One region of the Methylosinus sp. LW4 genome, then DNA from elsewhere that is predicted to be linked to it. Evidence: predicted binding sites of a transcription regulator. Region 1 holds the regulator's gene; the other holds the start of a gene.
The links. Region 1 encodes LexA, which represses DNA repair genes until DNA is damaged. Its sites were predicted from a motif close to TGTTCNNNNTGTGTTCNG; they were not measured.
Positions count from the first base shown of each region.

Region 2: a site for LexA is predicted at 2,439-2,456, ahead of METLW4_RS0111355 (YifB family Mg chelatase-like AAA ATPase). Genes of this name have one in related genera too.

Region 1 is NZ_KB900626.1:252,265-256,472, reverse strand. It holds gene METLW4_RS0101255 (AsmA family protein) at 1-1,229, opposite strand, end outside; gene lexA (transcriptional repressor LexA) at 1,469-2,173, opposite strand; gene METLW4_RS27510 (hypothetical protein) at 2,337-2,540, shown strand; gene METLW4_RS0101245 (LLM class flavin-dependent oxidoreductase) at 2,608-3,648, opposite strand; gene METLW4_RS0101240 (OFA family MFS transporter) at 3,983-4,208, shown strand, end outside.
Region 2 is NZ_KB900626.1:2,262,809-2,267,016, forward strand. It holds gene METLW4_RS0111340 (Bax inhibitor-1/YccA family protein) at 1-283, opposite strand, end outside; gene METLW4_RS0111345 (hypothetical protein) at 657-1,310, shown strand; gene METLW4_RS0111350 (lytic murein transglycosylase) at 1,339-2,205, opposite strand; gene METLW4_RS0111355 (YifB family Mg chelatase-like AAA ATPase) at 2,530-4,065, shown strand; gene METLW4_RS0111360 (ATP-binding protein) at 4,138-4,208, shown strand, end outside.

The DNA.
Region 1 (4,208 bases):
CCCTTATAGGCCTGCGCCTCCGCGAGCGCGACCTCGAGCCGGCCCCCGCGCAGCAGCAGCGACAGAGCGGCGTCCTCGAGGTTCAGCCGCAAGATGCGGGCGCGCGTCGCCGAAAGGCGCAGATCGACATCGGCGTCCTGAATATCCGGCAAGGCGAAAGCGTCGCGGCTCCATTGGCCGTCGGCGCCGGAGAGCGCCGGCAGATCGGCGATCATCGGCTTCAGCGACACGAAATTGCTGGCGAGCGTCGCATGGACGATGGGCTTGTCGCCCTCGTGACGCAGCGCGAAGGAGCCCTCGAATTCATTGTCGTCGGCCGAGAGCTTCACATCGGTGAGCTGAAAATCGCGCAGGCCGACGCTGGCCTTGGCGGAGAGCTGCACATTCTCGAACGGGCCGGGCAGCGGCGCGCTCACCTTGGCGAGGCCGAGCGCATGGCGCAGCGAGGGCGAGGAGGCGGTGATCCGCCCCATATAGCGCGGCTTGGCGCCGAGCTGGCCGAAGCCCTCCGCCTCCAGCCGCACACTGTCCGAGTCGAGCCGCACCGTGACCGGCGTCTGCTCGCCGCGCAGCAACGCGCCGGGCTTCAGCACCCAGAGCATGGCGCGCGGCCGCTCGCCGCCCCAGGAGAAAGCGGCGTCGAGCGTCGCCGGCGAGCCGACGGTGCGCCAGTCGAGCGTCGCGTCAATGTCCTGCAACGTCTCCTCGCCGCCCGAATATTTGAGGCGCGCGACGCCGGAGACGATGGAGACGCCGCCGAGCCGGGCGCGATCGGCCTTCTCGGCCGCCGGCGTCGAGGGCCGCGCCGCTGCGGCGCGCACGGCGGCGCCGGAGGTGCTCATCGGCTTGCGATCGAGATCGACCTCTATCGACGGGCGGATGAGCTCGATATCGGCGATTTCCAGGCGGCCGGCGAGCAGAGGCAGCAGAAGCACATTGCCGTGCAGCCGGTCCGCCTCGATGGTCAGCGCCGCGGTCGGATCGGCGAAGGCGATGCTGTCTATGGTGATGTGCGGGCGCGGCAGCAGCGAGAAGGTCGAGCGGCCCTTGGCGGCGATGAACAGGCCGGAGGAGGCGTTGAGCTGGCCGGAAATCTCCTCGAGCAGCGCATTGGTCGAGAAGGTCCAGGGCGCGAGGGCCGCGCCGAGCGCCACTGCGGCGACCGCGCCGAGAGCGATCAGCCAGCGGCGCGGCAGGCGCGGGAGAGACAGGCGGCGGCTTTGGCCCAAGGGCTTCGATCCTTCGATTTCGCGCATCGGGCCAGTCGAGTGCGACATTCCATCGTCCATGAAAAAAAGCGGGGCGGCCGCGGGCCGCTGGCGACGCAGCGCGCGCCCTCGGCGAGGGCGCGACACGAAACAACATGCCTTAATCGCTCGGCCGCGACGCGAAAAGGCCCGCGCGCCAAAAGCGCGCGAGGCCGGACCATGGCGGCAAAGGGCGGCGAGATCGTGGCGGCGCGAGGCTCTCAGTATTTGCGCAGAAGGCTGACCAGACGCCCCTGGATGCGGACGCGATCCGGCCCGAAAATGCGCGTCTCATAGGCCGGATTGGCGGCCTCGAGCGCGATGGAGGCGCCGCGCTTGCGCAGGCGCTTCAATGTCGCCTCCTCCTCGTCGATGAGGGCGACGACGATATCGCCGGTGTCGGCGCTGTCCTGCTTCTTCACCACGACGACGTCGCCGTCGAGAATGCCGGCCTCGATCATCGAATCGCCGCGCACCTCGAGCGCGAAATGCTCGCCGCCGCCGAGCATATCCGGCGGCAGGCTGATGGTGTGGCTGCGATTCTGCAGAGCGGAAATGGGCGTGCCGGCGGCGATGCGGCCCATGACCGGAATCGCCACCTGCTGATCGGACTCGGGCTCGCCGGCGGGAACGGGCCGCACGCGGCCGAGCGCGCCCTCTATGACCGAAGGCGAGAATTTGCCGCCGCGCGCGGCGACGCGGGGCGTCGCCGATTCGGGCAGGCGCAGCACCTCGAGCGCGCGGGCGCGATTGGGCAGACGGCGAATGAAGCCGCGCTCCTCGAGCGCGAGAATGAGCCTGTGAATGCCGGATTTGGAGCGCAGATCGAGCGCGTCCTTCATCTCGTCGAAGGAGGGCGGCACGCCGGTCTCCTTCAGGCGCTCATGGATGAAGCGCAGCAGATCGCTCTGTTTCTTGGTCAGCATGGAAGCCCCCCGGCGCCGCCCGCCCGCGTCGCGCCACGACCGAACCCGAGCATGATGCCGCGGGTTCATAAACAAATCATGAACGGGAGGATAGGCGTTCTCGGTGCGTTCCGCAAGTGGAGCACGATTCCGATTGACCGGCTGAGATCAAGATATAGTATGAATGCAGACCGCGACACATAGGCGCGTTCCAAATCTGTTCGGCTCGATTTCAGAAGGATGGAATCCAGATGACAACCAGCAAGAAGCCGGCCTCGATTTCCGGCAAAAAGCTCGCGACCAAAGGAACATCGGCTCCCGTGAAAACTATTGCGGCGTCAGACTTGGCTCAAGCCCCAAAGAAATCCAAAAAGAAATAGGCGCTTGATCGTTCGAAGCGAAGCAAGAAGCGCAAAAAGACAAGTGGAGTCGACCGATAGCGCGCGCACCTCCCTCTACTGCGCCGCCGCCGCCTCCACGCCCAGCATCGGCCGCACATGGCGCGCGAAATCCTCCAGCGAGCGCAAGTTCTTCTCCGGGTCGCGGGAAATCGGCTTCAGCAATATCGCCCGCGCGTCGGTCTCCTCGCGATAGGCGGCGATCTTTTCCGCCACCTCGTCGAAATCGCCGATCAGCGAGCGTTGCAGCAGCCCCTCCTCCGTCAGCGAGGCCGGCGCGGCGCCGTCCTGGCGGGCGAAATTGCCGCGCATTCGCTCGGCGAAGCGGGAGAGGAAGGGAACCGCCTCGGCCAGCGCCTGCTCGCGGCGCGGCGCGGCGAAATAAAAGCGCGCCATGGTGAAGCGCGGATCGCCCTCCGGTCCCGCGGCCTCGCGATAGATGCGCAAGGTCTCCTTTATCTGCTCTATGGGGAAAGGCGGGCCGGCCATCACGCCATGGCCATTGCGCGCGGCGTAGCGAATCGCGCCCGGCGTGGTGGTGGCGAGATAGGTGGGGATGGGCTTTTGCAGCGGGCGCGGCGTGAGGCTGAGGCCATTGGCCTCGTAATGCGCGCCGGTGAAGGTCACTTTGTCCTCATAGAGCAGGCGGTTGACGAGGCCGAGCGCCTCCAGAGTCATCTCCCGCGTCGAATCCTTGCCGGCGCCGAAATGGCGATTCTGCAATTCGAACGGCCCGCCGCGCGCCACGCCGAAATCGAACCGCCCCTTGGAGAGAAGATCGATGGTGGCGACATCCTCCGCCACCTGAATGGGATTGCGGAAGGCGAGCAGCACCGCCGCCGAGCCGAGGCGTATCGTGCTCGTCACGCCGGCGAGATAGGAGAGAAGCGTGAGAATGGAGGGGCAGGCGGCGTCCGGCTCGAAATGATGCTCGGCGACCCAGGCCTCCTCGAAGCCGAGCGCCTCGGCATGGCGCACGAGGCGCGTCTGCGTCTCGAAGCAATGCGCGAAATCCTGCTGCGGGTTTTCGTAAGTGGAGAAGACGCCGAACCGCATGGCGAAGGCCTCGGAATGCGCGCCGCCGTCCTTGCGCGCCATGGCTATATACGGCAGTTACATATCGGCATACAGGATATGGACGCGCAAGGCCGCCCGCAAGCGCAAAAACATTGGCGTCGCGCGGGAATTTCGGTCGGCCCATAGAAAGCTCTCGTCCAATCCGGCGGATGGGCGTCATAATAGAGAAATCAAATAAAGCGACGAGAAAAACATATTGATCGATCGTCGGCGCTGTGGCGATTTTCCGATAGAAACAGTTGAAAAAGCCGCAATGCTCGGCATTGTCGAACGTCAGCGGGCGCCGCGAAGGCGGCGTTCGGGGAACCGCTCACGACGCCGCGGCGCGAGCGCAGCTCGATTTTTGGAGGATTCGATGTCGGTAGCAGCCGCAACGCCGTCCCGGCAATTTTTCAGCCGGGAGCGCTCCATCGCAGCGCACGGCTTCAATCGCTGGCTGGTGCCGCCGGCGGCGCTCGCCGTGCATTTGTGCATCGGCATGGCCTATGGATTCAGCGTGTTCTGGCTACCGCTGTCGCGCGCCATCGGCGGCGCCGAGCCCAAGGCCTGCCCTGCCGACATGGGCTTTTTCGCCAGCATCG
Region 2 (4,208 bases), 2.0 Mb from region 1:
GAAAGAAGACGAAGGCCAGCGGCGCCAGCATCACCGCCCATTTCAGCGGGCTCGTGTAGAGCATCTGGCCGAAGGGCGTGAGCGCGATCTGCCGGCCGCCTTCCTTGGCGACGGCGAGCATATGCGTGCCGAGCGCGACGACGCCGGTCACGCCGAGACCCAGGACCATGTAATTATAGACGCCGAGCATATAGGCGCGCAGGCCCTCGTCGATCTCGGCCGTGCCGGCTCTGGAGACGCCGCCCCGGTAGCCGAAGCTCGTGTTGCGGTCGAAATTGGACATAGCATCCTCTCGAAAAAGGCCGCGCGGCCCGGTGCATCCGGCCAATCGGCGCGGTCCTCGCCGTCGAATATGGCGTGAGGCCCGCGGAAAAACAAGAGTCCGCGGACGCAGAGCCGCAAAGTTCACGCCATGTCCAGCAAAACACAAGCAAAAGACGCAGTATAGGATGCGGAGCCGCGCCGCAATTCTATGCCGGGAGGCGGACAAAAGCCGAGCCCGCGCACGCTCTTGCCGCTCGCGAAGAATGCGCTAACATGCCGCATTGTCGCAGGCGGCGAGCGACCGGGTCGGCCGAACCGGCTCTCGCTTCGTCGTCGGAGCGAAAGCGCCCACGGAACGAGGCCCGCAACACATGCTCCATGGGGGAATCATCATGTCCGACAGCGGTCTTGCCCCGTTCTGGCGGTCGATCGATGGGTTTCTGCGTCCTGCGACTCGTTCCGCGCCGCCCGTTCTTCTCGTCCTGCTGATGACGCTTCTCGGCGCGGGGACGCCCGCCTCCGCCCATGGCCGGCTCGGCTCCGCCGAGGGGCGATGCCGGCTCTATGTCGGCCCGGACATAATGAACTTCACCGGCTATATGCCGGACGCCTCCAAGAACGAGTTCTGCGAGGACATTCCGGCGACCGGCCATATGATCATCGCGCTCGACGCCGAGCAGGACGAGCTGCGCGACATGGCGGTGGAGATCAGAATCGTCAAGGATATCGGCGGCGAGGAGAAGGAGAACGCCGATCTGGACGCTGCGACCGTCGCCTATCGCGGCCCGCGCACCTACCCGACCGGCACGATCAATTTCGAGCACGACTTCCCCGATGCGGGCTATTTCGTCGGCATAGTGACCGTGACCGGCGAGCATGGCGAGCGCTGGGTGTCGCGCTTTCCCTTTTCCGTGGGCAAGAGCTTCATGCGCACGCTGCCGCTCTATCTGCTGATGGGCGTCGGCGTCATCGCCATGTTCTTCATCTATCTACGGCACCGGCCGATCCATTCGCTGAAGACGGCGGAGGCCGAGCCGGCGGAATGATCCTCCGCCGGCCGCGGGAGGCAGCCGCTCATCGCGCCGTCTCGACAGGATCGCCGATTCCCGATGCGCGCGTGTCGCCTTTGATCTTATCGGCGAGCAGGGCGATGGTCTTGGAATAGACCTTCGCCTTGTTCCATTCGAGCAGCGCCGGAAAATTCGGCTCGCCCTCGTCCCAGCCGGCGCCCGGCTTCCACCCATAGCCATGCAGAAAATTGGCGGTGGAGGCGAGCACATCCGCCGTATTGTGAACGAGATCGCGCTTGCCGTCGCCGTCGAAATCCACCGCGAATTTCAGATAGGACGAGGGCATGAACTGCGTCTGGCCGATCTCGCCGGCCCAGGCGCCGCGCATTTGCGCGGGATCGAGATCGCCGCGCTCCACGATGCGCAGCGCGTCCAGCAGCTCGGCGCGGAACTTGTCGGCGCGGCGGCAATCATAGGCGAGCGTCGCCAGCGCGCGAATCGTCGCGAAATCGCCGAGATAGGAGCCGAAATCCGTCTCCAGCCCCCAAATGGCGACGATGACCGGCCCCGGCACGCCATATTTCTGCTCGATGCGCTTGAACAGCGCCGCATGCTTCTGCAGCAGCGCGCGCCCCTTGCTCACGCGGAAGGAATTGGCCATGCGCGCGGAGAATTGCTCGAAGGTCTGGCGGAACACTTTCTGCCCGCGATCATGCGAGATCACCGAGCGGTCGTAATAGACGTCGCGCAGCGACGAATCGATCGCCGCCTTGGAGATTCCCGCCGCAACGGCCTCCTTCTCGAAGCCCGCGAGCCAGGCCTCGAAGCCCTCGCCATTGCGCCCGCATTCGGCCGCCAGCGCCTTTGGCGCGCCGAAGCCGATCGCCAGAGCCAAAGCCGCGGCGCCGAGCGCCGTCGTCATCCGATTCATCTGAGACATATCGCCGACCCCATCTCTCGGGCGAAGCCCTTTTGCGCTCTCGAGGCGTATCCCCCGGCGCGAATTCCGATCGATCGAACGGCCGATCGCAAAACGCTTTAGCTCACGAGAGCGCGGCCGCACGATGGCGACGCTTTCGCGAGAGCCGAAATTGCCGATGCTGAAACCGGCCCCAGACTAGCTCTCGCCGGTTAGCACCCGGTTGCCGAAGCATGGCCAATTTTCGTTCTCATATTGTTCTTGCGAGGGCGAAATCGCGCGTCTACTATGGCGGCGGTTGCGTCAGAGCGATATCGGGGTCTCGGAGCTTTCGTCATGGTGGTCAGAGTCGCGACGGTCGCCTTCGAGGGCATCGAGGCCAAGCCCGTCGACGTCCAGGTGCAGATCGCCAGCGGCAATGTCGTTTTCACCCTGGTCGGCCTCGCCGACAAAGCGGTCGCCGAATCGCGGGAGCGGGTGCGGGCGGCGCTGGTCGCCTCCGGCCTCGCCCTGCCGGCCAAGCGCATCACCGTCAATCTCGCGCCGGCCGACATGCCCAAGGAGGGCAGCCATTACGATCTGCCGATCGCGCTCGGCGTGATGGCGGCGATCGGCGCCATTCCCTCGGACGCGCTGGACGGCTTCACCGTGCTCGGCGAATTGGGGCTCGACGGGGCGATCGCGCCGGTCGCCGGCGTGCTGCCCGCCGCGGTCGCCGCCAACATGCGCGGCCATGGGCTCATCTGCCCGCGCCAATGCGGGCCGGAGGCGGCCTGGGCGTCGAGCGACATGGAGGTGATCGCGCCGCGCTCGCTGATCCAGCTCGTCAATCATCTCAAAGGCGTGCAGGCGCTCTCGCGGCCGGAGCCGGCCGTGCGCGCGGCGGCCACGGCGCTGCCGGATCTCTCCGACATAAAAGGCCAGGAGAGCGCCAAGCGGGCGCTGGAGATCGCGGCCGCCGGCGGCCATAATCTGCTGATGAACGGCCCGCCCGGCGCCGGCAAATCCATGCTGGCGGCGCGGCTTCCCTCTATTCTGCCGCCGCTGTCGCCGCGCGAGCTTCTGGAAGTCTCGATGATCCATTCCGTCGCGGGCGAGATCGCCGGCGGCGAGCTCACCGATCGGCGCCCGTTTCGCGCGCCGCATCATTCCGCCTCCATGCCGGCGCTGGTCGGCGGCGGCTCCCATGCGCGCCCGGGCGAGATCTCGCTCGCCCATAATGGCGTGCTGTTCCTCGACGAGCTGCCGGAGTTTCTGGCGCAGGCGCTCGACGGCCTGCGCCAGCCGCTGGAGACGGGCGAGGTCGCCGTCTCCCGCGCCAATCACCGCGCCGTCTATCCGGCCCGCTTTCAGCTCGTCGCGGCGATGAACCCCTGCCGCTGCGGCCATGCGCTGGAGCCGGGCTTCGCCTGCCGCCGCCAGCCCAACGAGCGCTGTATCGCTCAATATCAGGCGCGGCTCTCCGGCCCGCTGATCGACCGTTTCGACCTCAGGATCGAGGTTCCGGCGGTCTCGGCGGCCGATCTCGTGCTGCCGCCGCCGGCCGAAGGCTCCGCCGAGGTGGCTGCGCGCGTCGCCGCGGCGCGCGAGCGGCAAGGCCGACGCTATGCGGCGCTCGGCCTTCCCGGCTCCACCACAAACGCCAGCGCGCCGGCCAGCGCGATCGAGAAGGCCGCCGCGCTCGATGCCTCTGGAACGGCGCTGATTCGCGAGGCGGCCGAGCGTCTCGGCCTCTCGGCGCGCGGATTTCATCGCGCGCTGAAGCTCGCCCGCACCATCGCCGATCTCGACGGCTCGGACGCCATAGCGCGCCGCCATCTCGCCGAAGCGCTCGCCTATCGCGGCGGCGCCGGAGCCCGCGTCGCCGCCTGAGCCCGGTTCACACTTTTCTGTCGATTGCCGTGGAATAATTGCATCTTCGTCGAATGTCCTTGGACCGCCCGCATGCCTGCTGTTCCGCCTTGCGTTTTCGGCCTTCTCGCCTTTTTCGCCGTTCTGGCCCCCGCCGTCTGGCT